DNA from 4 places in the Paenibacillus sp. FSL H3-0286 genome. Region 4 is predicted to be linked to each of the others. Evidence: riboswitches for the same ligand, from Rfam matches in the RefSeq annotation. Region 4 holds a riboswitch; each other region holds the start of a gene.
What was found. Region 4 has a riboswitch for cobalamin ahead of metE (5-methyltetrahydropteroyltriglutamate--homocysteine S-methyltransferase). Riboswitches for the same ligand answer to the same signal wherever they lie in the genome.

Region 1 (7,862 bases), 2.8 Mb from region 4:
TGTTCCCACTCTTATAATCATGGGTTCTAGTAGCTACAACAGCCGCCATTTCTCTAGTTACAAGCTCTTTAGGTTTAAATTGATTATCATCACCTAACATCAAACCAGTCGCAACAACGGTCTCTACATCTGCTTTGGCCCATGCCGATACGGTGTTGATATCTTTAATCGCTGTTCCTGGCTTCGTCGCCGGGATGGCCAATGCTCTGACGATAATTGCTGCCATCTGCTCACGAGTAATCTTGTCATTTGGCTTAAATTCATTATTAAAGCCTGTGATTAGACCTGCCTTATGCGCAGCATTCACATATGGATAGAACCAATCGCCTAGAGCGACATCCTTATAGGTAATACCTTTATCACTCTTAATATCAAGTTCTAATGCAGAAACCAGAATCTTAGTGAACTCCGCTCTTGTGATATAAGCTTTCGGATTCACCTGACCATTATTACCTTGGATATATCCTTTTACTGTAGCTGTTTCAATCGCTGAATAAGCCCAGGAAGAGATCTTATCAGCATCTGTATACAGTTGTTTAATATCATTTGTCTGGTTAGGATCCTTAGGAGTCACTGTTGGAGATGGACTCACATTTGGATCAACGCCGGCTTCCGGATTAGCTCCCCCACCAGGAGCAGGAGTAGCACCAGGCTTAGGCGTTGGGGTTGGAGTAGGGCTTGTAGTTGGTATCGGTGCATTTAGATCCACACCCAAATTCGTAGTATAACGCCACTGAATTCTTTCCCCGGCACTTAGTTTATATGAAGATGCACCATAATCAGGATAGACTCCATTCACATTATACATCCATCCACTGCCGCTGCCATGGTCAAATTCTCCATCGCCTGCGATCGATTCTACATACACACTTCCATATTTACCGCTCCAAGAATCTCGATATTCGATACCGCGGCTATCTAATGTTCTTTTTAGTACAGACCACACCGTGTCACCAGATTGGAGCTCTACCTGTACAGATGGAACAACATATCCCTTATTAATTGTAAGCTTATCCACGGACAGGGTTACATATGGTTTCGATGGAGTGGTTTCGCCACCATTGTTGCCACCATTGTTGCCGCCATTTCCTTCACCATTTCCGCTACCACCGTCGCCATTACCATTACCACCGTCGCCGCCAGGTGTTTGTACTGCACTGGAAGCATACGCAATGTAGTCAGTGAAGTGATTGGTTTTTACAATTAAGTCATTTCCACTATCATAGGCATACTCAGACTTACCGCTTGCAAAACCTAAGTCATCACTTGCAAATTTTTGAATGGCATGAGGGGTGCCATTTTGAATATAAGCAGCTTCTTTTCCTTTAAGGTCCTTAAAGGTTAACGTAATAAATTGACTGAATTCTACTCTTGCACTACCACCCATGGAAAATGCTTGAAGAATGTTATCAAGCTTCTTGTCCCCAGGAATAATCTGATTCACACTATCTTTTAGTGCAGATTCTGCACCGGTTAAAGCTGAAATCAGTTCAATCGCAGAGGCATCCCCACTTGTAACTTTTGCACCCTTAGGAATGACTACAGATACGTTACCTTTTATGGCCTCTATCTGAGGAAGGTCGCTGTTACTTGGTAAATTGACACTAACCTTCGATTGATTTTCTTCCGAAATAGCTACTGTGATTTCTTTGTTGCTATCTCCAGTGCTGATCGGAACGATATAATCATTAGCGTCATTTGGGATTTCAACTTTCGGGTTCTCCCCAGAAGGTAACGGAAGTTCTTTCGGACCCTCTGGTTGCCCAGGCCCCGGTTCTTCTGGTTGTTCCAGTTTCACATCATTCATATCAAAGAGACGGTTGCTATGATTGATCAGACGATCATAGGACACAAGTGCATACGTACCTTGGTCCGTTGCCATATTGTCTACTTTGCCTGTGAGGATATGCTTAAATCCACCCTCAGGTGCAGCAAAGCTAAGTAATGCATCAATAAGCGAATTTCCACTTTTAACAAATCTAGCGTCAGTGTGCGGATCTACACCTACACCAGTTAAGGCTACAATTACCTGCGAGATACTCTCGCTGCTAGTGCTTCCCCAGCTTGTAAATCCGCCTTGATTGTTTTGGTTATCGGACAGCCATTGGATGGCCCGATCCACGGCAGCTTTTACATCATCACGGGTTGCATAATAAGGTGCAAGAGCTTGCATCGCCATCGCAGTCATATCGACATCGGCTTTGGTTACGCCTAATGCCCAGCCACCAGCTTCTGCTGTACCTTTTTTAACCTCTTTATCTAAAATGTACTGAACTAGTTTTTCTCTTGTGGTCTGTTCTGTAACTCCATCAACTACAGGGATCTCATAGTTATGGCTATCTAACGCGATCAGAGCAAAAATCGGACCATTATTGCCTTGCTTTTGGATATATTGATAATCAGCGAGTGCTTTTCTCAGATCATATCCCGCAACATTTGTGATATCTTTTCCGATAGAGGTAAGTCCTAGAATCGCTCTGGAATTCTCTGTGCTTTTATTGGCGTCGAGTTTTCCATCCTCTTTAATGATTGATGCTATTTTCGTAGCTACATTATTGTAATAGAGATCATAATAACCGTTAGGTACTGTATAGTTCGCCCGTGCCAGAGAAAGGATCGACCATTCTCCGCTGCCTGTTCCAAACGACGGGGTCTTTACAGTGTTTAGAATATAGGCAAGGCTTTTATTTAATTGTTGTTTGGCTACAACAGCAGTAGGTTGTTCTAATTGCACATCATTCATATCAAAGAGACGGTTGCTATGATTGAGCAGACGATCATAGGACACAAGAGCATACGTACCTTGGTCCGTTGCCATATTGTCTACTTTGCCTGTGAGGATATGCTTAAATCCACCCTCAGGTGCAGCAAAGCTAAGTAATGCATCAATAAGCGAATTTCCACTTTTAACAAATCTAGCGTCAGTGTGCGGATCTACGCCTACACCAGTTAAGGCTACAATTACCTGCGAGATACTCTCGCTGCTAGTGCTTCCCCAGCTTGTAAATCCGCCTTGATTGTTTTGGTTATCGGACAGCCATTGGATGGCCCGATCCACGGCAGCTTTTACATCATCACGGGTTGCATAATAAGGTGCAAGAGCTTGCATCGCCATCGCAGTCATATCGACATCGGCTTTGGTTACGCCTAATGCCCAGCCACCAGCTTCTGCTGTACCTTTTTTAACCTCTTTATCTAAAATATACTGAACTAGTTTTTCTCTTGTGGTCTGTTCTGTAACTCCATCAACTACAGGAATCTCATAGTTATGGCTATCTAGCGCAATCAGAGCAAAAATCGGACCATTATTGCCTTGCTTTTGGATATATTGATAATCAGCGAGTGCTTTTCTCAGATCATATCCCGCAACATTTGTGATATCTTTTCCGATAGAGGTAAGTCCTAGAATCGCTCTGGAATTCTCTGTGCTTTTATTGGCGTCGAGTTTTCCATCCTCTTTAATGATTGATGCTATTTTCGTAGCTACATTATTGTAATAGAGATCATAATAACCGTTAGGTACTGTATAGTTCGCCCGTGCCAGAGAAAGGATCGACCATTCTCCGCTGCCTGTTCCAAACGTTGGATTCTTTACAGTATTTAAAATATAAGCAAGGTTTTTATCTAACTGTTGTTTGACGGCAACTGTAGTTTCCAGTTTGTAAGTAACCTGATAAGTTACATTTGTTTTGTTTCCAGCTCCGTCAAGAGCCGTTACAGCAATTGCATTAATGCCTGAATTCAGAGTAGCTTTGTACTCCCCATTTGCGGGTGATAAAGTAACTCCATTCAGCTTCACTTCTGGAGTAATGTCACTATATACATTGTCTGTGACAGCTACTTTGAAGCTTATTTCTTTATTGGATACTTCCTGTTTATCTTGTATGCCACTTACTGTAATAACAGGGGGTTCAATGTCTAATGCATTATTAAGACCGACAAGCGCATGATCTACACTTATTTGAGAGCTTGCCATGTTTTCGAGCACGGAATAGGCTTCATAAACTGCCGATTGCACTACTGGTCTGTCCAAAATAGTTTCTTTATTAGGGGCACTATTAATCTCGGCGATTTCCGCAGTTAAAGCATCCTTATTGGCAAGTTGAACTGGGATTTCCCCCCAGCCGCCAAGATCAGAACCATAGCCATAAGTGGTGAACTGAGTTCGAATGATGTCACCGTCTTGAGGCTTATAATCGGTCATCCCAAACGGAGGAAACACATTATTTACTGCATACATCCAACCCGACATGGAGGTGTAGTCAAACTGACTTAACCAATCTGGGTCTGCTTTAGTGCCGACTGTATTCCCATCGGCTGAAATCATATCTAAAATATATTGTGGAATATTGACTTCGCTTCTGCCACTATCTTTAACTTCTGATAAATAAAAACCACTATCTATATTTCCTAAATATCTATAATTCCCATCACCTAGCGCACGTGTTATTAAAGATGCGCCATTATCGCCTTCATAAATCGGAACTTTAATAGGTTCCTTAATATACCCTTGGCCTAAGGTGAATTTCTCTACGGATACAGATACATACCCTTTAAGGGTAGAGCTTGCTCCATCTGCTTGAGCCGGGATTACACTTGTAGAGAATGTCGTAATAAATACAGCTACAATAAGTAACCACGCTAAAAACTTATTTTTCTTCATTTTTCCATAACCCTTCCCTTCATACCTATGATAAAAAACAGAATAAACTTTCTCATAACCACAAAAAAACCACTCAACATAAACGTCAAGAGGTTAAGATAGTGAACCACAATAATAGCTGGCAAACACTATTCAAGCACCTCTCTATCGATCGTAGAGTTTGATGGTGTAACAGAAAAAGGCAGATATTCTGGCTCAAGTATCATCACCCTTGCTGCCTTCCCAGTTTCCCAGTGGCATTTTGCAAGGACTCCTCTTTCACAGCGGCGGGACCGCGCGGGATTCACACCCGCTTTCCATTTAACCAATCTATGATTGTACTTCCGCAACATTCATAGTTGGCACCTATTTCTAATTTTAAATTTTCATGCTTCATCATAACTAATATATATGCTTTTGTCATGTTATATTTCTTTTTTGTATAACGGGCAGCTAGAGATAATCCTATTGAATAACCAATTTCTACGAGTAGGGTTATTCAAATAATTTCTTTATCCAACTGTGGGGCAAATTAATTTAAATCACTAATTCTTATATGAATTTACCACAAATTAGTAAGGTACTCGCTAAGTGTATTCTATGTTAGGGTATATTCAGAAAGCGTTTACAAAATAAAACTGGAGGTGTTTGCGTTCATTTAACCACCAAGTACAGCGTCAAAGCCAGGTCCAAGCATCCTAAATTTATCTCACAAAGGAGAATTCAATGACTACGCGAATCCAGAAATCCTTCTTATCATTGACACTTGTCACCGCTCTTCTGCTCTCTCTGTTCTCATCCATGGCCGCAGCTGCAACTAAGGACGAGCAACAAGCTAAGGCAGCGCCAAAGAGTAAGATCCAATCCTATGTAGACGAAATGCAGCCCGGATGGAACCTTGGCAATACTTTAGATGCTACAGGTGAGGATGAAACCTCCTGGGGCAATCCACGTGTGACCCAAGATCTTATTAAAAAGATCGCCGCTCAAGGCTATAAAAGCATTCGGATTCCTGTGACCTGGGATACTCACATGGGTGCGGCACCAGACTATACCCTAGAAAAGGCCTACCTCGACCGTGTGGAAGAAGTTGTCGGCTGGGCACTGGACGCCAAGCTTTATGTCATGATTAATGTCCACCATGATTCCTGGCTATGGGTAAGCCATATGGAAGAAAAACACGATGAAACGCTGGCACGTTATAATGCAGCCTGGACTCAAATTGCCGATCGCTTCAAGGACAAATCCGATAAGCTGATGTTCGAGAGCATAAATGAACCTCGATTCACCGATGGTGGAAGCACAGACGAAGCAAAAATGGAGCAAATGCTTACTGAACTTAATAACTCTTTCTATCAAATCGTGCGGAAATCCGGTGGGAAAAACGACCTCCGCCCACTTGTATTACCTTCATTAGAGTCTTCACCTACGCAAACAAGAATGGATCATCTCTATAAGACGATTACGGCTCTGAACGATCCAAATATTATTGCGACCGTTCACTTCTATGGCTTCTGGCCGTTTAGTGTGAACATTGCCGGCTACACCACATTTGAAAAAGATACAAAAAATGATATCACTCAAACTTTTGATAACGTTTACAATACATTTGTAGCTAAAGGCATCCCTGTCATCGTCGGCGAATTTGGTTTATTAGGTTTCGATAAAGACACGGGTGTGATTGAACAGGGCGAGAAGCTTAAATTCTTCGAGTATCTGACTTATTATTTGAAAGAAAAGAAAATGACTTCCATGCTCTGGGATAACGGGCAGCATTTCAACCGTAAAACTTATAAGTGGTCTGACCCTGAACTCCACAATGTATTAATGTCTGGTCTGAAGGAGCGTTCCTCCAGCACCGAAAGCGATTTGGTCTACCTAAAAAAAGGTGCACAAATCAAAGATACCAAGGTTAAGCTGAACCTGAACGGAAATAAGCTAACCACCATTAGTGCCAACGGAAAGTATCTGACCAAAGGTAAAGATTACACCTTAAATGGTGAGGAGCTCATCCTCAAAGCCAGCCAACTTAAAAAGCTCACAGCTTCCCAAAAATACGGTGAAAATGCCGTGCTGACTCTGAAATTCAACAAGGGTGTTGCGTGGAGACTTAAGGTGATTGTGTATGACACAGCTAAATTAAGCGATGCAAAAGGCACGACTGAATCCTTTGCCATTCCGACCACCTTTAATGGTAACCAGCTTGCCACAATGGAAGCTGTATATACCGCTGGTGGCAATGCAGGTCCGCAGGACTGGACTCCATTTAAGGAATTCGGCAATACCTTCTCACCTTCTTATAACACTAAAGAAATCAAGCTGCTTCCCGCGTTCTTTAAAGATGTTAAAGACGGCGAGGTAATCCTGAAGTTCCACTTCTGGAATGGTGATATCATCACCTACAAGATCACGAAGAGCGGAACAAACGTTGTAGGAAAGTCCTCTTAACCCCCCGTCCTGTTAACAACACAAATAGGGGTGTCCTTCGCAGGAACATCCCTATTTGTATTGCACCGATCACATATAAACCTCGTCATACGAAATTATCATCAACCGATAAATTAAATAAACGCCAAGATAGGCTCCGGTAATAAGAAACATTGGATTTAAAAATATCGCATGGATCGAGGTCATAAATACAGCATGATCTCTTAATATTTCGTAAATTGCCAAGGCAGAAATATTTCCAAAGATAATCGTACTTAAGACCGAAACAACATTGAAAACCATACGCCACTTTATCGATTTCCCCTGTAACATCAGCATAACAATGGGAACAAGAATACTACCAAGTACGATTAGAAATTTCATCCAGCTCACCTCGGTAATTTTTTAATCGTCCAGTTCCACACTTTCGATTTGTCCGTCTGCATTTACCGTCCACTCGATTTCAACGCCATTGTTCAATCCGAGCTTGTCTTCATCTTCAATGACTATATGATCAGGAATCGTTAAGGTTTGCTCTTTACCGCCCTCCACTTGAACAGTAACCTGCTTACCCTTAACCGCAGTGATCCTTCCGTCATATTCAATCTGCTGCAAAACAATCTTTTGATTCGGATCTGTGATGGTGACCCGCTTGCCTCCGTCAGTTAGCAGCTCAACCTTTTTATGATAGTTATCTTTTAACGAAACATCCTTGATAACTCTCTGAATGCTAACCCCCTCTGGAAGTTTCCCAGTATTTGAGCCGGGTGACGCAGATGTTAGGGGTTGATCT
Region 2 (7,862 bases), 2.5 Mb from region 4:
GCAGAAGCCATGCGGATCGACCAGTTTTGGTCAATCGTAAATGCTGTCTTATAGTACCAGATCGTTTTGTCGGACAGATCCGGTGCTGGGTTAGCAATCTTATAAGTTGTTTTTTCTTCATAGGAAAGCAGTTCATACAGTGGATCAATGCTGGCGGTGGAGCCGGCAATAATCGATGTAGATCCATTCGGCGCAATGGCGAACATCCAAGCGTTACGTACGCCGTCCTTAGCTACTTCTTCTTGCAGCTCGCGCCATTGCTCAGTCGTTACATATTTACCTTCTTGCTCACCGCTAACATAACCGCGGGAAGTGAAGTATGCGCCAGTCTCCCAATCGGATCCAGCAAATTTCGGATAACGGCCTTTTTCACGGGCAAGCTCCATGCTCGAACGAACCAACAGGTAGTTGATATGTTCATATAAATGATTGTTATATTCTACGGCTTCATCGGATTCCCAACGAATGCCCTTGAGTGCCAATAGGTGATGCAGGCCGAATGTGCCGAGACCTACTGCGCGGTACTGGCTGTTCGTGTATTGTGCCTGCAGAACTTCAATATTATTAATGTCGATTACGTTATCAAGCATACGAACTTGGATCGGAACAAGTCTTTCTAATACGCCAGCTGGAATCGCCCGTGCTAAGTGAATCGAATTCAGATTGCAGACTACGAAGTCGCCAGGGATTTTGGAAATAACGATCCGGGTCTGGCCATCTTTAGTTACTAATTCTTCTTGCTCAATAACTGTTGCAGACTGATTCTGCATAATTTCTGTACACAGGTTGGAGGAGAAAACCATACCTTGATGACGGTTTGGGTTGGTCCGGTTCACGGTATCGCGGTAGAACATGTACGGTGTACCCGTCTCTAGCTGTGATTTCATAATCCGTTTCATGATGTCGATCGCAGGAACAGTGATCCGGGATAATTCCAGGTTCGCTGTAGCCTCAGCATATTTTTCACGGAAAGTACCTTTGCCAAGCTCTTCATCGTAGAAATCTTCCAATCCTAGTGGACGGCCATTTTTATCTGTCCAGCCCATGACCTTTTTCACCTCATGAGGGCAGAAGAGGTTCCAATGGCTGCGCGATTCTACAGCTTCCATGAACAGGTCAGGTAGGGAGACGCCATGGAACACGTCATGTGCACGCATGCGCTCGTCACCGTTGTTCAGCTTAAGATCGAGGAAAGCGAGAATATCTTTATGGAATACATCAAGATAAACAGCTACAGCACCTTTACGTGTGCCCAACTGGTCTACACTGACTGCTGTATTGTTCAACTGGCGAATCCAAGGGATTACGCCGGAGCTTGTGTTCTTGTGGCCACGGATATCCGAACCACGTGCTCGTACTTTTCCGAGGTAAACGCCGATGCCGCCACCCATTTTGCTTAGACGTGCTACGTCTGTATTGGAGTCAAAGATACCCTCTAGGGAATCGTCTACAGTATCAATAAAGCAGCTGGATAGTTGTCCAGCGACCTTTTTGCCGGCATTGGACATTGTAGGTGTAGCAGCAGTCATATAGATGTTGCTCATAGCCCAATAAGCTTCTTTTACAAGCTCAAGACGTTTCTCAGCTGGCTCACGGTGCATCAGGTACATAGCAATAATCATATAACGTTCTTGTGGAAGCTCCATTACACGGCCGTCAAAATCATGCGCCAAATAACGGTCGGATAGCGTAAGCAGACCGATATAGTCAAACAAAAGGTCGCGTGTATAATCGATACACCCGCCTAGTTCGATAATTTGTTCTTTGGTGTAATGACTTAGAAGTTCTTCGCGATAGATTCCTTTTTTCACGAGATCCGTAATTAGTGGATACAATTCACCGTAAGGCTCTTCTGGATAAGCTTTGTAGCGGCGATGGACGGCAGCTTTTTTATAAAGGGTAGTCAGAAGGGCGCGGGCAGCTGCGAACTTCCAGTTAGGCTCTTCTTTTGTTACAAGCTCTAGAGCGCTCATGGTGAAGGCGTTGCTGATTTCTTCTCCGCTTACCGAGTCACGACGCAGTTTGGAATTCACTCCACGCAGCAAAGTTTCTTTATTTAGTTGATCGAGACCTTCCAGAATACGGTCAGCGTAGACGGAAAGACGGTTCTCATCAAAAGCCAGTTGGCGATTATCCGGTTTTACTACGAATTGCGGCATGGTTAGTTCATCCCTTCTTATTTCAAATTAATTTTCAATATCAAAAATTGATATATTATAGCGCAGCAGGCTGCCACAGAAAGACCTCCGAGCCGTTCATGCTGGCCGGAATGTCGATAATGCGTTGGTTGGAGCTTCCCCGGTAGAGAAGCGTAGTATCTTTCAGTTCTTCTACAAATCTTCCATCTATTAACACCTGACACTGTTTAAGTAGATTCCACTCCGGCGTACCGGGAAGGGCTGTAAGTTCTTCGTACGTATAACCACTGTAAATCCAGATTGAGAACCCTGGCAGTACAGTGCGAAGCTCATGAATGAACCCCAGCAACTCTTCTGCTGAGAAAAAAGGATCGCCGCCTGCCAGTGTCAGACCATCCAGCAAAGGGTTAGCGGCGATTTCTGCGATGATTTCATGTTGTCGTTCTAAGGTGAAGACTTCTCCATATTTAAAGTTCCATGTCTCGGGATTAAAACATCCCGGGCAACGATGGCGGCAGCCGCTGAGAAAGAGGACGGCCCGCATGCCCTCTCCCTCGTTAATCGACTCCGGATAGTAACCGCAAATATTCATAGATGCTTAACGCGATCCCGAACTTCAGCTTGTTTGGCGGCATTAAAGCGGGTCTGATAGTCGCCGGTTAAATAACCTGTAACTCTGCGCAAACGGCGGATGTGCACGTCATTCTCATTTGCGTTGCAGGAAGGACAGTTTGTCCCAATTACGCCTTCGTATCCACAGCTGGAGCAGCGGTCAATCGGATGGTTAATGCTGAAATAACTGACCTGTTGTTCGAGCGCATATTTAATGATTTTGATAAAAGCCGATGGGTTGTTGCGGGCATTGCCGTTTAATTCGACATAAGAAATAGCCCCGGCATTGCAGTATTCATGGAAAGGAGCTTCCAAGCTGATCTTCTGAGCAGCACCCAGATCGAAGTATACAGGGATGTGAAAAGAGTTCGTATAATATTCACGGTCGGTTACGCCCGGAATGGAACCCAGTACCTTGCGGTCAACTTTGGTGAATTTACCGGACAAACCTTCTGCTGGAGTAGCGAACAGGGTGATGTTAAGATCCAGTTCCTCACTTTTCCGATCGCAATAGTCCCGCATATGACGCACGATAGCCAGCGCCTTGGCATGAACTTCCATATCCTCGCCATGGTGTTTGCCGTACATAGCTTTCATACATTCCGCCATACCGATGAAGCCAAGAGACAGACTGCCATGCTTCAGCAGATCGCCTACAGTGTCATCGGGTGCAAGATGTTCGCCGCCTTCCCAAACGCCTTCTCGCATCATGAAATCGGAAGCTTTAGCTTTTTGTGCGGTTTGGATGTGGAAGCGATGGAGAAGTCCTTCCAGCGCAATATCCATATAATGATTTAGATCTTCATAGAAGCCAGCTTCGTCTGCGACGGTACGTCTGCCTGTTACTGTGCCGTGTGCAAGACCTAGCCGAACCAGATTTAGTGTATTAAAGGAAAGGTTGCCCTTCCCAGAGCAATGATTACGCCCAAAACGGTCACCGAGCACTCGGGTTCGGCAGCCCATTGTAGCGAACTCCGTATCAGGATCACTTGAATCATAATACTGCAAGTTGAGCGGAGCGTCCAGATTAGCGAAGTTTGGATATAGTCTGCGCGCAGAACATTCAGCTGCTTTTAGGAACAGTTCATAGTTAGGATCGCCTTGCTGTTGATTGATTCCTTGCTTGCATTTGAAGATTTGAATCGGGAACACTGGTGTTTCTCCGCTGCCAAGTCCGTTCATAGTTGCGGTTAGCAGAGAACTGATCACAAGCTGACCTTCTGGTGAAGTACAAGTACCGTAGTTGATGCTGGTAAACGGTATTTGTCCACCGGATCGGCTGGACATGGTATTCAGATTATGTACCATACTTTCAGCCGCTTGCAGAGTTTCGATTTCGGTTTCCTTTAGTGCAAAACGGAACGCCCTTGGATATAACTCCGCCAGATCGGTCCGGCTCATCGTAATCTCGCCCAAAGATTCATCAGCTTGTCCTTCTTCAAAATAATCCAGACCCTTGCGGAACAGCTTGGCGAAGGATTTGGTTACATAAGGTGCCAGATCATAGTCGAGTTTATTGGCGGATACACCACCATATTGAGCATTTTGCTGGGATTGGAAAATAATCGCTACCAGAGACATAGCTGTCATTATTGAGTTCGGAGGACGAACGCTGCCGTTGCCGGTATTGAAACCTTCACGGAGAAGTTTATCAAACGGGATGAAAATACAGTTCGTCGTTCCAATCGCGTATTGATCCAGATCATGCACATAGACGACATTGTCATCAATAGCCTGCACTAGCTGCGGCGGCATCGTAAAATTGCGGGCGTACCATTTTGAATATTCACTGCCGAACTTGCTCATTTTACCGGAGAAACTCTCTCCATTCAAATTGGCATTCTCGCGCAATAGGTCCATATCCCGACTGTCGATAATATCCCGGCCTAAATCAATGAGCTCTTCTAAAAGAACTTCCCGTGCATTTTCTACTCCATTAAATTGTCTCTCCAACAACGTCATTGTACAGCTCTCCTCTCAGTATAAAAGAAAAACATCTATCATCAAATCCATATATCCATAAGAAGTTGGACTGCTATAAGCAGTCGTATATTTGTTCAGATTACATAAAAAAAGCATCCCCTACCCGAGGATGGCAGAAAATGCCCGATGCGTTATGTAAATATCCACACGGATATTTGCAGAGGTCTCTACGTAGATGACCGCATGCGGACACCATCCCTGTTCCTCGCAGGCATCAATAGTTGGTGTCGTCGAAACAGGTAGGTCTCCTGGCTTCCGTGGGATCTCTCGGCGCCTTCCCAAGGGTGTTCCTAACCCTCAGTGGCATTTGCCGGGAGATGTGGATTCTCAAGCTTCCCAGAAGCTTAAGAAGGCCATCCGGTTACAGTGGCGGGACCGCAGCGGATTCTCACCGCGCTTCCCTATTAAGCTCTAAATCCGGTTAAGGATCAAAGCGCCTGTCTCCACTATATTTTGTTGTCGTTAGATAAAAATAACCCAAGATGTTGTGTTTGTAAACAGTTTTTTAGAAAACCCGCGCGGGGAGCGGGTTCTTCAAAAGTACTCCACAAATGATCCACAGGCTGTCCATAAGTAATCCACAATTGATCCACAGGGAGATGCGAAATGATTCATAAATTGTCCGAAAAGATGCCACAAAGAGTCCATAAATATAGTGCAGATGACCCTAGAATTTGCTCATGAGAAAATACTCTTAGCCCAAAGTCATATTTTGGAGTAATCAGAAGAAATAGAAGAGATAAGGGAGGATAATCTTGCTTAGTTTGTGACAGAGCGGTGGAATTGTTACAATGGAAGGAGACAGCTACTATAAAATTTCGAGGAGGTATTCTCATGCCTATCGCTGAAGTTACAGTTATTCCAATTGGAACAGGCAGTACCAGTCTTAGCAGCTATGTTGCGGATATGCAGCGGGTGCTGAAGACAGTAGAAGGGATTACTTATGAACTTACGTCTATGGGTACGATCATCGAAGGGCCTCTGCAACGCATTTTTGCCGCGGTAGAAGCTTTGCATGAGTCTCCTTTTGCCGCAGGTGCAGAACGTGTCTCTACTTCACTTAAAATAGACGACCGCCGCGATAAACCCTCTACTAGCCGTGGAAAGTTAGAGTCTGTGGAGCGTAAGCTACAGGTGGATTAGCAGTTTAGGAGGGCGGAAAACAGGGAGAAATAGGCTTGCGTTTCTGGCTGAAAGTTGTATAATATTTTTTGTTTGACAGAAAAACAGCGTTAAGCTGGTGTAGCTCAGGGGTAGAGCAACGCACTCGTAATGCGTAGGCCGGGGGTTCAATTCCCTTCACCAGCATCCTTACAAAGTCGATAGTGGCGCGTGTTCCCGGGTTTTTGGAACTGCGCCTTTTTTTTGTACAAGCATCAACTTCTAACATTCTTCTAACCTTTAGTCGATTAAAGTGGGTGTCTCGTCAATTTTCTCCACTTCTTTTCGGGTTCCTAGAATAGAATCTCCGATACATCGGGGCACCGCTTCCTGCAGATTGGGGAGAACATGTGAATAAGTATCCAGAGTGATATTTATTGATGAATGGCCTAATCTTTCCTGAAGTCGAATATGATGGACAGCCCCTGCTGTTCCCTGTTCTTCTGGAGAAACGTATCAAGGAAGATAAGACATGGCGCGAAATCGGTAATGAAAACGGTATGACTAGTGGTCACTGTCGAGCAGATGGAAGGCGTGTCGCAAGCTGACAGCAATCAGAATGAAGGATGTGGCGGAGGTGCAGCATAAGCTGCTTTTCTCTTGCGGGGGCAGATCGGTTAGATGGTAATTACTATAAAAATAAAAAAGACACCACAAGGTGTCTTAGTACAGATACTTTTCGCTCGAATTTCACGAGCTCGTCAGTGAACTGAGTTCATAAGCAAGACTGGCTACGGCTAACAGATGAAGAGATAAAGTAATATCAATGTTAAAATGTGCGGTAATATTAATTTTCATAGATAACCACGCTCCTAAAGTATAAATACACATAAAGAAAACTTTATAAAGCGCTTGGCCTGCCATCATCAGTGCCAGGTAGCCATCCTGTACAGACGCCTTAGCGTTTCGACAATAACATTATACTTAATATTTTGTGTTTTGCCAAAAAAAGGACCCCCAATTCTTGGTCGGGGTGGCGGTTCTGTGTGGTTTCTCAGCGCTTTGGAATCATGATGGTCATTGAGGCTCCACGCACGCGGCTGCAGAATGATCAAATGGAAGTTACGTTTCGGTGTTCATATCTGCTGCATGCTCTGAAATTGATTATCCAAATAACGGGCAGCAAGTTCAGAAGGTTAACGGATTTTTTATTGATACAGGTTGAATTTAATGTTTGATACTGTTGTTATGCTAACGGGAAAGGATAGTTTAATAAAGGAGTTACTTAAGACTGGAATAATGAGCAATGTGACAATTATGTCATTCTGAATTGAATATTGTTAGGTTAATCGATGGGGAAGTTTACTTGTCTCCCTTATACTGGAAATTAAATGATTTTATTTCCGAAAGGGGACAATGCACTGATGACTGATGTAATTAAAGCAATAATACTTGGCATAATAGAGGGCTTAACTGAATTTTTACCAGTATCATCTACTGGACATCTTATTCTAGCAGGCGATTTGCTTAGCTTTGAGGGAGATGCTGCAATAACTTTTAAAATTGTTATTCAGTTGGGTGCAGTGATGGCAGTTTTAATTCTTTATTGGAAAAGGTATTTGGAGATTGGGGTTAATATGATTAGAATGGATTTTTCCAAAAGCAAAGGATTAAATGTCATTCATATGATTTTGGCTATGTTACCAGCATTAACCCTATATCTTCTCTTCAAGGACACAATAAAAAGCCAATTATTTGGCCCAACCCCTGTTTTGATAGGTCTAGTTGTTGGTGGCGTGTTGATGATCATTGCAGCGCGGAATAGGCGGACTGAAACCGCTGATACTATCGATGGGATTAATTATAAACAGGCTTTCGGAATTGGTCTGTTTCAATGCTTGGCGTTATGGCCGGGATTTTCGAGATCAGGTTCGACGATTTCAGGTGGCCTGTTGCTTGGCACTAGCCAAAAAGCCGCTGCAGATTTTACATTCCTTATTTCTGTGCCTGTTATGTTTGGTGCAAGCT
Region 3 (7,862 bases), 3.0 Mb from region 4:
ATACGGGTTATTTTGCAGTATCTGCGTTGGGCAGCAATCCTGTGAATCAAAAGATTGAGGGTGTAGTAAGCCCGATTCGTGTAGACGAGCCTTTTATTTGGCTGCTGCATAAGCTGAAGTATATTGAGGGGAGCGACGGCCCGTGAATGTTTTCTCAGGGTCAACAATCGCCCAACAGATGTACACCCGCGAACGTCGCGGAGTGTTTCGTTCCACAGAAGGCTTCGATACGGTAGCGAAATCAGATAGTCTAGACAATAATTTTGTGAAAAAAATCCTTCATCCCTTCTGCCTCTACGATGCTCCTGCGGAGTTAACCGCACGTGGAGAGAAGGATGAGGCTGCATATCCTGGTGCGCTGCACCTATTTCATGCTGAGAACGGGGATACAGTTATTGGGCTTAGTCGTTATCAAGCGGCCGATTTCACAGGCCAACGAAGCGCTTTTTTTGCACATAACTATGTAGTTCCTGCTTCACGTTCCGAAGAAATTGTGCAGAGCTATGGAGACTGGCTGCATGCTGATTTTGCAGAGCGTTATACTGGAGAGCTTGGTGGAACCTTGCCGGAGCTGCCCTCTATTCCAGTTGTTCGCACAGACCGCAGCCCGGATCCAATCGCAGGCTTACGTCTGTTAGGGATTGATGAAGGGATATTCAAGGCGTTATTGCAAGCCGTAATGCTCTCTGTAGCAGGTAAGAAAAAAATCTACGTGGCTCTAAACGTACCTATCACCGAGTTGTCCGCGCGGGCGGTGGAGCTTACAGAAATTCTGTATAGCGTGCTGCCGTATGAATTCCGCCGTAGATTAGGCGTGATTACGTATGCGAATGAACCGCAAAGCCGTAAATATATACATCTTAGCTTTGTGGAAAAAGGTTCACTTCGTCCCGGTGACCGCAGTATTGAGAAGGATTATACCTTTGATTTGGCTTCCGGACGGATGGGGAATGTCGATTTTGGCGAGACCCGCCAGCCTTATGCTGATTTGGTATGGAAGCTGTTACTGCTGAATCCAGGAGATATTAACGACTTCGTAAGCTTCGCCGATCAGATTCTGCGTGGAGAGAGTCCTGAGCACAAGCTAACCCTTTCTTTCTATAATGAGCTGGCTATATTTTATGAGATTGAGCAAGGGAACGAGCATTTATATACGGAAAACAAGAGTGCGGTGCTAAGTGGTTTGCTTTCTTACCTTAAACCAGACGGTGCAATTCATTCTAGAATCCGCTTGAATGATATTTTCTTAGAACGGTTTGACCGGGAATTTGATCTGATTCGGCAAAGAAATGTGCCAGATCCGGCGATTATGGAATGCTTTAAAGAGTATTTTGTACTTAAGGATCACAATTACAGGGTCAGAATCGTGGATTATTTCATCAATGGGATGCTTCATAGTGTGGAAGCGGGCCGCAAGGATATTTTGAGTGCTGCTTACGGGATCATTGAGAGTAATGATGAGTTAAGTGCAGCTTACTTCCAGCGCGTGATGTCTGAAACTTATTTCCGTAAGCAGCTACTTGAGCCTTATATGGAATCAAGACTAGCTGCGGCGTCCAGATCTGCGGATATTCTGAGCTTTGTGCTCCATTGGGGGCGGTTCCTGCCAGTGGCGTTAGAGCAGTCTTTTGCTCAAAATGCTGTGAAGGATTATTTGCTAGAAAAGCTCCAGCTGGAGCATGATCCGGTGGCTTCTGTGGCGGAAATTCATGAAATTGTAGATAAGGCAGAAAAAGATCGCCGCAAAGGAACAGGAGTTGCTCCTAAGGCACTCTCCCTAATGCAGGATCTTGCTGCTTCAGCAGATAGATTCTTACTGAACCGCTTATCGCTTTCTGATATGACGCAGGAGGAGCTTCTGGAGGTAGTTTTTTTACGGTATGGTAATGTTGTCGATTGGCAGCCGCCACTGGATAGGATTAGCAAGCAGAAAGAGAATGCGCTGCGTGCCGCTTACCGCTGGTTTGGTGAAGAGAAGCCGAATGAGGAGATTTTTACAGGATTGTCTCCGCAGGAACTAGACGATGTGCAGCTACTGGGTCGTCGTTTGCTAAAAGAGGCGCGTGTTCTGGAACCCTTTGAACGGCTTCCGCTAGCCTTTTACTATACAACTCAGCGTGAAGGGGGTCCGCTGGATTACGATGCGCTTCTGGAGCTGTTAAAGCGTAAAGCCGGTTCCGACAAAGAAATCATCTATCGGTTTTTTGCTTGGTCGCAAGGCAATCCTTTATTTACGGTTTCGAATAAAAAGCTGCAACCGGGTTACCGTAAGGCGATTCTGAAGTATTTCCTGAGCAGTGATCGTGAAGCGTTCAAGAATCGGGAATTCCGAAAGAACTATGTCGCGGCAGCTCGGCCTGCTCTGCAAAATGTGTACAATGAAGCCCGTTCCCAACTGGCTTCCCCGCTGGCGCGCTGGATCAGCCGCAGCCGATTTCGACTCTTAATCTCCGGCTCCATTACGGGTATTCTGGTGATTATTGCAATTATCGTATTCAGTATGCTGCGTCCGGATGATACGAAGACGGCTCTGCCGGGGACAAGCCCTGAGCCGACCCCTGTTCAGAGTGCAGGCAATATGCTGCCTCCAGCTTCAGTATACTTGAAGGATCAGAGCGTCGAAGGAGATAAGGGGAGCAGCATGTTGGTGTTCACCTTCGCAAGTGCAGATGACTGTGTGCAGTTTCAACCGACTGAGGTTAGTTTAATGTCTTCGTCTACAGAGATAGATAAAAGCTTTAAGGTCGCTGCTACAAATGGGACTTGTCCAGTGCCGTCAACGGATGGGACGGATGAGGGAAACGCTGCTGACGAGTCAGATGCCGCTGGCACTACTGGAGGAACAGCAGAAGGTGCAGATTCTACTAACGCTGTAGCTGATGCTTCTCCGTCCACTACGCCTTCCTCTGATACTGAGAACAGCACTGGGTTGCCTTCCGCAACAGCTGTGACTGAAGGTGAACAACCTTCCTATCAGGTTGAGGTTACATTGGAGTCTGGAGCGACAATTCTAGAGAAAAGTATGATCAAAGCCGGAAGATTTACATTGATCGTAGATCCCGACCCTAATATTCCACCAGCTTCTGATTCAAGTGCTGAACCCTCCCCGACTGCAAGTCCGGATGGAACAGTCGAATAACAAGCTTTCTGAACAGCAATACCCACCGGAAGGTGGCGTATTGCTGTTCATTTTTTTGCTGCCCATACTAAGCTTTTCTATAGACATGCTATGTATTAATAGATATGATTATGGATGTCAAAATAAGATACTACATACTGGAAAAGGTGCAGACTCTATCAATCTAGTCGTCTGCTTAAAAGGGAAGTCCGGTGCAAGAGTCCGGCGCGGTCCCGCCACTGTATGTGCGGAGCGTTTCTTCTATAAGCCACTGCCCCGAAGGTAGGGTGGGAAGGTGAAGAACAGCGATGAAGCATTAGCCAGGAGACCTGCCTTTTTCGTGAGCGTTTCTATTCTTCGTGGGGTAAGAATGTGGAACATATACAGATGGACTGTTGGCAGGAAGCAAGCGCCGCAGCCTCAATTTGTAATCTTCCCTGACCGCCCTCCAAAGGGGCGGTCTTTATGTTATGCGTCTTATTCCCAGCAGTACCCATTCTTATACAGAAAGAGGTTAAACAATGAAGAAAATCATGTCTTCCAAGTTTGTAGCACTTGGGCTGGCCTTATTCATGGTCATTTCAATTCTAGGAACATCTCTTGTTCCGGCGGGACAAATATTTGCAGAAGCGGGCGCTGGCGCCGGTCTGGAGGCAACTGCCGCGGAGCGGATTAATGTTGCGGATGCGACTTATGCGGCTGCAGAATATCTCTTGAAAGGTGGCGTGCAATCGGATTGGCAAGCCATTGGATTAGCGCAAGCAGGGTACAAGCTGCCGGCTAGTTACCTTTCAGAGCTTGAAAAAAAAGTAAAGGATGCCGCTGGCGATTTCACCAATGTAACCGATTATGCTCGAATCGTGCTCGCAGTGAGAGCGATTGGTGCAGATCCTACTAGCTTTGCTGGTAACGGAATGACTCCTGGCTATAATCTGATTGAGAAAATTTATAATAATAGCAAGCTCAGTGAACAGACGCTTAATAATCCGGTATATGCTTTACTTGCGCTGGATTCTGGTAAATATAATATCCCAAGTGACGCGAAATGGACGGCGGATAAGCTCCTTACGGAGATTCTCTCCAAACAGAATCCGGATGGGGGCTTTGCACTAACCTCAGGTGCAAGTGAGCCTGATATGACAGCGATAACCTTGACGGCTCTGGCGGCACATAAAAATAATCCCGAAGCCTACTTAGCAGGGCTACAAGCCGTAGCTTGGTTATCTACAGCTCAAGATAGCCATGGGGGTTACGGTGACAGTGCTGAAAGTAGCGCACAAGCAATCCTTGGACTCACCTCCTTCGGAGTTGATCCTAGTGGATTAGAATACACCAAAAACAAAGTGGATCTAATGGAGAACCTGCTTAGCTATCGTCTAGCTGATGGTAGCTTCACCCATAGCCGTGGTGGAAGCAGTAATATTCTGGCGACAGAGCAAGGGCTTCAGGCGCTGGTTGCCTATAATTTGCTATATAAAGGAAGCAACAGTAAGCTATACGATTTTTCCAAATCCTCCATTCAGAGCTCACTCATCTACGCTCCAGTAACGATTGAGGGACCACAGGCCACGTTGGCACAAGGGTACGCCTATGCTGGCAACGCACTTGGAGCGTTAGAGAAGCTGGCGCTTCAAACGAACTTGCCGATCACAAATCCTTCGGGCAGTTATGTGACTGGCATCGGAAGTATTGCTGCTGGAAGCTTTGGTGGTTATGACGGATGGATGTATGTTGTATCACGTGACGGAAAATGGATTAATCCCGATGTAGGCATGAGTGATTTTGTACTTAAAGATTCAGATCAGGTACTGGTTTATTATGCCGGAGATGACACTAAGCTTGTGGATTCCGTTACGCTTTCCAAAGCAAATCTTAAAGAGGGCGATTCCTTTACCGTCACTGTAACTAGTAAGACGTGGAAATGGGACGCTGCTACGAACACTTCCTCTCCTGTAACTGCAAAAGCTGCGGGTGTTCAGGTCCAAATTGGAGCTCACAAGGTAACGACGAATGCTAAAGGTGAGGCCGTATTCTCAGGAAATGTGCCCGCAGGTGACTATACACTGACTGTAACTGGCTACCGTGAAGGCAAAGCCCCAACGATTGCTAAATATACAAAAGCTCTAAAAGTGATTTCTAAGAATGTAACAGCTTCGCTAACCGTTGAAGGCCCGGAAGGGTTGATTAGTGAGGGGACTTTGAAAGCCTCCAATGCCCTTGAAGCGTTGCAACAACTAGGGTCTACCGATGATTTTAAAGTGGATATCACCAAATCGTCTTATGGCAACTTTGTATCAGGTATCCATGGAGTTTCGCAAGGTACTTACGACGGATGGTGGAGCTTCGTGGTATCACGCGGCGGGGAGTGGATATATCCAAGTGTGGGTATGGATGCGTTCGAACTACAGGAATCCGATCGTGTACTTGTCTATTATGCAGGAGAAAATACACAGGTTGTAGATGCTGTGGTGCTTACCCCATCACAGCCAAAAGCTAATGAAGCTTTTACTGTAAATGTTTCACAGAAAAAGTGGGTGTGGAATCAGGAAAGCTTCACTTCTGATCCGGTTATCTCACCGGCTGCAGGTGTGCAGGTTTCTGTTGGTGATAAGAAGGTAATCACGAATGAACAAGGTGTGGCTGTTGTTGATGGGGGTCTCCCAGCAAATAGCTATACAATAACTGTTACCGGTTATGCTAAAGATAGCGTACCGAGCGTAGCGCGTTATACTCAGTCTCTGACTGTCGGATCGTCTGTTATTGCTCCAGCAAAAGCTACCGCTACCCTCTCAGTGATTGGAGATAGCCGGAAAGGAACCATCCTAGCCAGTACAACAGTAGCTCTAAAAGAGGGCGAAACGGCTTATAGCTTACTAGTCAGTCAATTAGGGACTAAGGTAGTATCATCCGGCAACGCTGGAAGCATCTACGTGAAATCTATTGACGGGTTGGCTGAATTTGATGGAGGCCCAAGCAGCGGATGGAAGTATAAAACGAACCGGGATGCGGATCCAAGCATCAGTGCAGACAGTTATATTTTGCAGAACGGTGATACTTTGTACTGGTACTATACCTCTGGAGAATAAGGAAGAGGAAGTTTGATTAGGCGGGCACACTTGGATTCGGAGTAATAGCGGATTGGGTGCCCGCCCTTTTTTATTTGAGGAAAGTCGTTTTATGACAATATATACTTTTATTCGACACAATATTTAAAAAATCATCAAACTCTTAGCCCTTCCGACCGATAAAAATAGATAGATCATAAGATAATGTGAAGGCGGAGTGTAGATGAAAAATTTGAAAGTGAAATACAAAATAGGGCTGCTTTTGGTATTCGCAGTAATTATGGTGAATGCTGTAGGGGGCATAGGCATCATCACAATGAACAAAATGGCCGAAAAGACAAATGAGACATATAATGAAAATTTATTGCCTGTTTCTTACGTAGGGCAGATGCGTACGAATAATAGGGCTATTGAATCCTATCTTTTGGAGCGTTTGATTAGCGTTGATGCCAGCAAAAACAAAGAACTTTCTGAGAGTATCCAAGTGAAGGTTCAAGATAATAATGAACTTATGAACAAGGTGAAAGCGATTCAGTATAATGATCCTGCTATTGTAAGTAAAATCAAAGAGTATGAGTCCTTTTTGCCAGATTATCGTGCACAGCGGGATAACATTATAAAGATTGCTGATAGTAATCATAATCAAGAGGCCTATAAAGTATTTTCAGGCGAATTTAACGAATCCCGTGAAAAAATGATCAATCTGCTTAAAGGAATTAGTGATTCTTTGCTTAAAGATGCTGATGAACACAATTCAGGTTCCATGGCAACCGCTAAAAGCATGCGTGTAAACAATACCATAATGATTACTTTCGCTTGGGTGATTTGTATCTTGATTAGTATTGCAATCATTCGCCTGATAACAAAACCGCTTAAAGAACTGCAAGGACTAATGAAGCGGGCAGAAGATGGAGATTTGACCGTGGTAGCAACGTACACCGCCAAGGATGAGATCGGCCAAATTAACAGTTCATTTAACAATATGCTGCAGGGCTTGCGGAAGATGATGCAAGGGATTGCAGAGAGTGCAGAACTGCTGTCAGCTTCATCGGAAGAGATGAGCGCTAGTGCTGAGCAGACCTCATTGGCTTCACAAATGATCGCTGTATCTTCTGGAGAGATTGCTGCGGGATTTGATGAACAGACAGAGAGCATTAACAGTACAACACGTTCAATAAAAGCAATGACCAATGATATTGCAGCCGTAGAGGGCAGCAGCTATGAAATGTCGGATCTAATGGGAGTAGTTTCCGGTTCATCGGATCGTGGAGTAGAGGCTGTAGACCAAATCATTGTGCAGATGAAGGAAATTGACCTCAGTGTAACTCAGAGTCAGGAGATTGTTTCTAATCTGGGGACATTGTCACAAGAGATTAATACAATTATTACAACGATTAACGGTATTGCTACACAGACGAATCTGCTTGCGCTCAACGCTTCTATAGAAGCAGCACGGGCCGGTGAGCATGGACGGGGATTTGCTGTAGTTGCTGGAGAAATTCGTAATCTGGCGGAAGCAACTAGAAATAGTTCTTTGCGGGTTACAGATATTATTACACATATCCAAAAGCAAACCGAAAGCGCAGTAGAATCCATGGCTTTGGGTACTGAGCTAGTCACCAATGGCGTAGTTCAAAGTCATCTGGTATCTCAAGCTTTTCATGAGATTCAGACTTCCA
Region 4 (7,862 bases):
GAGGTAACACTTGCCCATTCTAGATGTTCATAATTTATCAAAAATATATGAGGGTAAAGTGTCCACTCAGGCGCTGAATCATATCCGCTTTTCTGTAGAAAAGGGGGAGTTTGTTGGCATAATGGGTCCATCCGGGAGCGGGAAAACAACGCTGCTCAACACGATTGCCACCATCGACCAACCGACCTCCGGTCAGATTCTGATCAACGGCCGAGATCCTAATCTGCTTAGCAGAAAAGAAAAGGCGCTTTTTCGCCGTCATGAGCTAGGCTTCGTCTTTCAGCATTTTAATCTACTGGATACGCTCACTGTAGAGGAAAACATCGTATTACCTTTGACGCTTGCAGGTGCTCGTGTCCCAGAGATGGAGAGCAGGCTGAAAGAGGTCACTACCTTGCTTGGCATCGAACATTTGCTGAAGAAGCGCACGTACGAGGTCTCAGGCGGACAAATGCAGCGGGCGGCTATCGCCCGGGCGATGATTCATCGTCCATCGTTAATTTTGGCGGATGAGCCCACAGGCAATCTGGACTCCAAAGCCTCAGGGGAAGTCATGAATATGTTGACAGAGGTGAATAAGGAAGAAGGAGCTACGGTGCTGATGGTCACACATGACGCAGTGGCTGCAAGCTTTTGCAACCGGGTCATCTTTATTAAAGACGGACGTTTCTATAGTGAAATGTACAAGGGCAGTAATAGAGGCGCTTTCTTCCAAAGTATTATTGATATGCTGTCTCTGCTTGGGGGAACCAGCCATGACCTTTCGGCAATTCGCTTATAGGAATGTAACACGTAATAAACGCAAATATGCAGCTTACTTTGTCGTCAGTGCTTTTTCGGTGATGATCTTTTTCGTGTGCGCTTTGTTTATTTACCATCCGGATATTTCAAAGAGCTTAATTTATAGTACGGCGGCTCATACGATGATGGTGGCAGAGGCAATTATTTATGTCTTTTGTTCTTTGTTCGTGCTCGTATCCGTTGGATCTTTCCTGCAGTCGCGCAAGATGGAGTTCGGAATTTTATTGATGCATGGAATGACGAAGAGACAGCTGAACACCATGGTTTTTCTGGAAAATATGATGATCGGCACCTCTGCCATCCTGACAGGTACCCTTCTCGGGTTACTTCTGGGCAAATTATTTTTGATGATCGGATCTACTTTTTTGGGAATTCCCCTGTTAACCTTTCATCTCCCATGGCAGGCACTTGTGCTTACGATTTGCAGCTTCGTGTTATTGTTTTTTCTGATATCGCTTTGCACCTTTGTTTTTATCGGCAATGAGTCACTGATGCGTCTGTTTCAGGGAGAGCGTAAGGCAGAAGAAGAACCCAAAGTATCCTTTGTATTATCTATTATTTCTGCTGTACTGCTGATCAGTGGTTATTATATGGCGGCTACTGCAAAAGCTGCTTCCGTAGAGAAAGTCATGTTTCCGGTCGTTGCGATTACGGTTATCGGGACGTATCTCTTTTATACCCAGCTAAGTATTTGTTTGGTTAAGCTGCTTAAGGACATTCGGCACTTGTATTGGCATCGTACGAATATCATCACTTTATCCGGTTTGTCCTACCGCTGGAAAGAGAATGGCCGAATGTTTTTTATGGTGACGATTGTATCCGCAGTCTCCTTCACTTCCGTAGGGGTATTTGCATCGATACATACACTTTCCAGAGAGCTGAAATTGGATTATCCCGCAGCAGTGGGTTATGTAGCCAAAGGAAATCAGGCGGATGTACCCTTTGATCAGCATCTGAACGAAATTAAGGAAGAGCTCAAGACGCACGAACTCCCTTATGAGGCGCTTAGTATCCCGATTAAATATGCTGAGGTTGAAGCTCAGACTGGACCCGATCGCACTTTACGCCTTCCCTTGATTGCTTTCAGTGATTATAATCTCGCCCTGCAACGTGCAGGGTTCCCAACAGATGAGCGTGCTCTGGTGGGTAACGAAGGTCTGGTGATGATTGGTTCACAGCGTGATCGCAGTTTAACAGAAGGCAGAGTAAAAGCGGTCTATTCCTTGCAGCAAGGACTTGCCATTAAAGAAATAGGTTATACCGAGCAAGTTCCCATCGCCGAATATTTATTGCCGGAGCTGGATGGTAGAGATGGCGGGGATTTTAGTGGTGTCGTGATCAGTGATGAGCTCTACAGCGCTATTGATCCCGTGCAGACGGATCTTTATACAGGTTTTTATGTAGAGGATTTTCCACAGACGGTAGGTATCGCTGCTGATCTTGCCCATAAAGGCAAACAGTCCTATGAAAGTGATTCTCCGTATGCGATTGTGATCAGCGGCACGCTGTTTGAGCTTCAGAAAACATTGTATAACACAATGCTTTTTGCTTCCTTGCTGGTGGGTACTGTCTTTTTTATCGCGGCAGGCAGCTTTCTTTACTTCCGGTTATATACCGATCTTGATCATGATCGCAATCAATATTCCACTTTGTCCAAGATGGGACTTACGGATAAAGAACTCAATCGAATAGTTACGATTCAGCTGTCTTTGTTGTTTTTTGTGCCGGTCGGAATAGCTATTTTACACAGTGTGTTTGCCTTTATTGCGCTTCAACGGTTGTTCTACTTATCTATCGCAACGGAGACAGGCGCGGTGTTACTCGGATATTTGGCTGTTCAAGGACTATACTTCTTTTTTATTCGCAGCCGCTATTTACGCAACCTGAAGAAGAACTTGATATGAGAAATGGGGGTAACAAGATGCAAGCATGGATTACAGATTTTATGGAGCAGTTTGGTTACTTCGGTATTTTTCTGATGCTGGCCTTTGAAAATATATTTCCACCAATTCCTTCAGAAGTGATCCTGCCCTTTGGAGGATTTATGACGACTACGACGAGCTTGACGATCCCTGGTGTAATCATTGCTGCCACGGCTGGTTCACTACTGGGTGCAGTAATTCTCTATTATATTGGCCGATTATTGGATGTGAGCCGGTTAGAGAAACTGGTTGAACGCTGGGGTAGCCTAATTAGGGTCAGTAAAAAAGATATCCACAAGGCTGACGCCTGGTTTGATAAATATGGCTACTGGACTGTATTGTTTTGTCGGATGGTTCCGCTGGTCCGCAGTCTGATTTCGATTCCGGCGGGAATGTCGGGCATGAAATTTGGAGTATTTATGATCTTCACAACGATTGGCACATTGGGATGGAATTTGCTGCTTGTGCTTATTGGCGCGGTATTGGGCGAATCCTGGGAAGACATTGCCGTGTACATGGATGTGTACTCCAATGTAGTCTATGTACTAATTGCTGGCGGATTAGTTATCCTTGGGTTTCTGTACTTCCGCAAACGCAGCCGGAGAATGAACACTGAGGGCTAAGCGGGTAGTGGACTGATAATAGAAATGACTATTAAAAAGGAGGGAAACAAATGGAGCTATTAACGATTATTAAAGCCATTATTTTGGGGCTTGTTGAAGGTTTAACCGAATTTGCTCCAGTATCCTCCACGGGTCATATGATTATTGTTGATGATATGTGGCTGAAATCACAGGAGTTATTTGGACAATATACAGCAAATACCTTCAAAGTAGTTATTCAACTGGGTTCAATATTAGCGGTTGTTGTGATCTTTAGAAATCGGTTCATTGATTTGTTAGGCTTAAAGCGTTTCAGCCGTAAGCAGTTGGATCCTGTAACAGAGGAGCTACCGCAGTTGGAGCAGGGCGGGCATCTCAAGCTGACTCAGGTTCTGGTAGGGTTAGTGCCTGCAGGTGTGTTAGGTGTTCTGTTTAATGATTATATTGATGAGCATTTATTCTCTACCTCAACAGTGTTAATTGGTCTAGTGATTGGGGCTATATTAATGATTATTGCCGATCTGTTTGGGCCGAAGAAGATCAGAACTGAGAGTGTAGATCAGATTACATACAAACAGGCACTTGGTGTAGGTCTTGTACAGTGTTTTTCGTTATGGCCTGGATTTTCACGCTCGGGCTCGACGATTTCTGGTGGAGTACTCCTCGGGATGAGCCATCGTGCCGCTGCTGATTTTACGTTTATTATGGCAGTACCCATCATGGCAGGTGCCAGTCTGTTGTCACTGATGAAAAACTGGCAATATTTCACCATGGACGCGTTGCCGTTTTTTATTGCAGGCTTTATTAGTGCCTTCCTATTTGCGCTGTTATCGATGCGTTTCTTCTTAAAACTGATCAATCGTATCAAGCTCTTACCGTTTGCTATATACCGTATAATTCTTGCTGCTGTAGTATATTTCGTATTTTTCTAAGTCCGTTATAAGGAATCGATATAACAGAAGCCCCAGTAATCTATTGCAGATTGCTGGGGCTTTCACGTATGATGACATCAGATTAAGACACTCAAATGATGAATGATATCGGAGACAGGTGCTGACCGGAAAATAGTAATTCGGTAGGCTTAATAGGGAAATTCGGTTCGAAGCCGATGCGGTCCCGCCACTGTAACGGAAGAATCTCGAGCAACAGAGGTCACTGGCAATTTACTACTGCTGGGAAGACTGCTCAAGATGTTGACGCCGCTAGCCAGGAGACCTGCCTGTTTCAACAGCACTGCTTCACCTACGGAAGATAGGGAGGTGTTAGACGTTAACCATGGGTATATCATGGGCGTCTTTCCCTTTGACTTTTTTAGGGAAGGGCGCTCTTTTTTATAGGAAAGCAAGTAGCTTTGGAGTTTGAAATAAGAGATGGAAGAGGGAGTGTATCGAGATGACGAATAAAGTAAAAGTAAGTAATCTTGGATATCCGAGAATCGGAAAGAACCGCGAGTGGAAAAAGACACTGGAAGCCTACTGGCAGGGGAAAATAAATGAAGAGCAATTCCGCTCCGAAATGGCAGCAATTCAGCTGCAGCATTTGAAGACCCAGCAAGAGGCAGGAATTGAGCTTATTCCGGTGAATGATTTTACTTTTTATGACCATGTGTTGGATACGGCTGTTATGTTTGGAATTGTACCTCCACGGTACACGTATGATGGCGGCGACATCGGGCTTGATCTTTATTTTGCAATGGCCCGTGGTAATACTGAGGCTACTGCCTGTGAGATGACCAAATGGTTCAATACGAACTATCACTATATCGTTCCAGAGATCGGCACACAAACACCACGCCTGACTGAAAATAAACCTCTAGCGGCTTATCGTTTTGCTAAATCGCAGGCAGGGATTGAAGGTAAACCGGTACTTTTAGGTCTGTATACCTTCCTTAAGCTGTCCAAAGGTTACGCAGCGGCAGATATCGCCAAGATTGCTGCACGTTTTGTTCCAGTCTATGTTCAACTGCTACAGGAACTGAAGCAAGAAGGGGTAAGCTGGGTACAAATCGATGAGCCAGCGATTGTTACAGGCATAAGTAAAGAAGAATTAACACTGCTTAACTCGATATACACAGAAATTGCCGGCTCCGTGCCGGGCTTGAATATTATTTTACAGACGTATTTCGAAGCTGCTGAACCGTTGGAGGCACTGCTAGAGTTGCCTGTTCAAGGCTTGGGTCTTGACTTTGTGCACGATGGTGGAGCGAATCTGGCTTCTATCGAACGTCTTGGCTGGCCGAAGGACAAATGGCTGGGTGCCGGAATTATTGATGGACGGAACATCTGGCGTTCCGATTTAGACGCTAAGCTGCAACTGGTAGAAAAGCTCAGCGTTCATGTGCCGCTTGATCGTCTTATTCTTCAGCCTTCTTGCAGTCTGCTGCATGTCCCAGTCACCGTTCAAGGTGAGGTGAAGCAGAAGGCGACAGTTAAGAATGCGTTAGCTTTTGCCGATGAGAAGCTTGCAGAGCTTAGTTTGCTCGGAGCAGCCCTCGCAGATAAAGGAGAAGCTTCTAAAGCAGCGCTGGCCGCTAGTCGTGAAGCTATTGCAGCATTCCGCGCACTACCTGAGCGTGGCCGTAAGGATGTGGCGGAGCAAGTGCTTGCACTTGCAGCTTTGCCGGACCAACGCAGTTTGCCTTTTGCTGAACGCTTAAAGGTGCAGCAAGAGAAATGGCAGCTTCCACTTCTGCCAACCACTACAATTGGTAGCTTCCCGCAGACAGTAGAAGTGCGTCAGGCGAGATTGAAATGGCGTAAAGGGGTCTGGAATCAGGAGCGTTATGATGGATTTGTTCGTGAGCAGATCGCGGATGCAATTACCTTCCAAGAAAAGCTAGGTCTGGATGTTCTGGTCCACGGTGAGTTCGAGCGTACAGATATGGTGGAGTTTTTCGGAGAAAAGCTGGATGGATACTTGTTTACTAGTAATGGCTGGGTTCAATCCTACGGTTCCCGTTGCGTTAAGCCACCGGTGATCTACGCGGATGTTGCATTTATACAGCCTATGACTGTTAAAGAAAGTGTCTATGCACAATCGTTGACGAAGCTTCCGGTTAAAGGAATGTTGACGGGTCCTGTAACTATCCTCAATTGGTCATTTGTACGTGATGATCTCAGCCGGGAAGAGGTAGCCAATCAAATTGCTCTTGCCCTTCGCCATGAAGTAAAAGCGTTGGAAGATGCAGGCATCGAAATGATTCAAGTGGATGAGCCGGCTATACGTGAAGGACTTCCGCTTAAGGCAGAAGACCGTGAGCATTACCTGAACTGGGCAGTGAAGTCGTTCCGCGTTGCTACGAACCATGTGAAGGCTACGACACAAATTCATACGCATATGTGCTATAGCGAATTCAATGACATGATCGATTCCATATCGGCTATGGATGCTGATGTAATCTCCATTGAGACTTCACGTAGCCATGGGGAGCTGATTATCAGCTTTGAGGAGCAGGCCTATGATAAAGGAATCGGTCTTGGAGTGTATGACATCCATAGCCCGCGGGTTCCGGCTGTAGAAGAAATGACGGCGAATATCGATCGTGCGCTGCGGGTGCTGGACCCTGAACAGTTCTGGATTAATCCGGATTGCGGTCTGAAAACACGTGGCTGGCAGGAGACAGAGGATGCACTACGTAACATGGTAAGCGCTGCTGCTATTGCGAGGGAAAAGTCAGGGGTTATTGCATCAAAATAGACATAAATAAATTAGAGCCAGGGTAATTTACCCTGGCTTTTTAGTTCACTTATTTTTTTATAATCAGCTACTTGATAATAATTCTCAATCTTGTTAGAATGAAAAAGAAAAAGAAGGAACCGTGGAGGGTCCCTTCAGGCATTTACTTATTTACTTTCGAAAGTTTTGCAATCTGTTTCTTCTGCGCGTTTTGGTTCTTGGGAGCTGTGGAAAGCTACGAAGATCGATTCAGCGCTGCATTTGTTCTCTTCTGCCCAGTGGGTGCAGGAGTTAACTTCACAAACTACGTCTTTTGCCATGAGGGTTCACCTCCCCTTATAGTAATTGATAGTATCATTCAATGAACGGCTCTGTTCAGCAAGGTGGAGCTTGTCTCAACAAAGCCGTGTCACGCCCTCATTCATTATGAATAGAGGGTATTTGGCTTTTTTTACTAGGTTAGACGTGGTAATTGTACCAAATAATGAGTTTGTAAGCAAATAAGTTCTTTAACTTTCGGGTCACCTTCCCACATCAAAAATATGTCCAATAAGAGCCGCAGAAATGCGGCTTTTTGTGTATTCAACAAGAAAAACCAAAAGAAATTTACCGAAATTCCATATTCCAGTGCAACCTTCCAAGTTTTGGGGCGTTATAGAAATGAGAGACGGAAGAGATCTGTACAGAACATGACATTCCGTAACGTTACAATGCTAGGGATAACCACTACACTTTTGGAGGAATGAGAATGCGCAAATGGGGTCTGCATTACTTATGTTTATTAATTCTTGCGGTGGTATTGGCAGGTTGTGGCTCGGGTGATAACAATTCGGCGGCAGACAAATTAGCTGGTGACGGCGGA

Region 1: linked by a shared signal. The riboswitch ahead of MHB37_RS03910 (S-layer homology domain-containing protein) and the one ahead of metE (5-methyltetrahydropteroyltriglutamate--homocysteine S-methyltransferase) in region 4 are both predicted to bind cobalamin.
Region 2: linked by a shared signal. The riboswitch ahead of MHB37_RS02375 (anaerobic ribonucleoside triphosphate reductase) and the one ahead of metE (5-methyltetrahydropteroyltriglutamate--homocysteine S-methyltransferase) in region 4 are both predicted to bind cobalamin.
Region 3: linked by a shared signal. The riboswitch ahead of MHB37_RS04575 (DUF4430 domain-containing protein) and the one ahead of metE (5-methyltetrahydropteroyltriglutamate--homocysteine S-methyltransferase) in region 4 are both predicted to bind cobalamin.

What each region holds. Positions count from the first base shown of each region.
Region 1 covers NZ_CP150285.1:889,994-897,855, reverse strand. The annotation lists gene MHB37_RS03910 (S-layer homology domain-containing protein) at 1-4,663, opposite strand, end outside; cobalamin riboswitch at 4,826-5,027, opposite strand; gene MHB37_RS03905 (cellulase family glycosylhydrolase) at 5,369-7,090, shown strand; gene MHB37_RS03900 (hypothetical protein) at 7,475-7,862, opposite strand, start outside.
Region 2 covers NZ_CP150285.1:541,689-549,550, forward strand. The annotation lists gene MHB37_RS02365 (ribonucleoside-diphosphate reductase subunit alpha) at 1-2,159, opposite strand, end outside; gene nrdG (anaerobic ribonucleoside-triphosphate reductase activating protein) at 2,215-2,730, opposite strand; gene MHB37_RS02375 (anaerobic ribonucleoside triphosphate reductase) at 2,727-4,712, opposite strand; cobalamin riboswitch at 4,954-5,189, opposite strand; gene MHB37_RS02380 (MTH1187 family thiamine-binding protein) at 5,568-5,876, shown strand; tRNA gene MHB37_RS02385 (tRNA-Thr) at 5,970-6,041, shown strand; gene MHB37_RS02390 (hypothetical protein) at 6,275-6,442, shown strand; gene MHB37_RS02395 (undecaprenyl-diphosphate phosphatase) at 7,259-7,862, shown strand, end outside.
Region 3 covers NZ_CP150285.1:1,058,966-1,066,827, forward strand. The annotation lists gene MHB37_RS04565 (hypothetical protein) at 1-146, shown strand, start outside; gene MHB37_RS04570 (glycosyltransferase) at 143-3,139, shown strand; cobalamin riboswitch at 3,267-3,470, shown strand; gene MHB37_RS04575 (DUF4430 domain-containing protein) at 3,640-6,204, shown strand; gene MHB37_RS04580 (methyl-accepting chemotaxis protein) at 6,407-7,862, shown strand, end outside.
Region 4 covers NZ_CP150285.1:5,133,007-5,140,868, reverse strand. The annotation lists gene MHB37_RS23175 (ABC transporter ATP-binding protein) at 11-781, shown strand; gene MHB37_RS23170 (FtsX-like permease family protein) at 756-2,705, shown strand; gene MHB37_RS23165 (DedA family protein) at 2,723-3,346, shown strand; gene MHB37_RS23160 (undecaprenyl-diphosphate phosphatase) at 3,397-4,257, shown strand; cobalamin riboswitch at 4,357-4,563, shown strand; gene metE (5-methyltetrahydropteroyltriglutamate--homocysteine S-methyltransferase) at 4,718-7,021, shown strand; gene MHB37_RS23150 (DUF1540 domain-containing protein) at 7,168-7,320, opposite strand; gene MHB37_RS23145 (DUF4349 domain-containing protein) at 7,749-7,862, shown strand, end outside.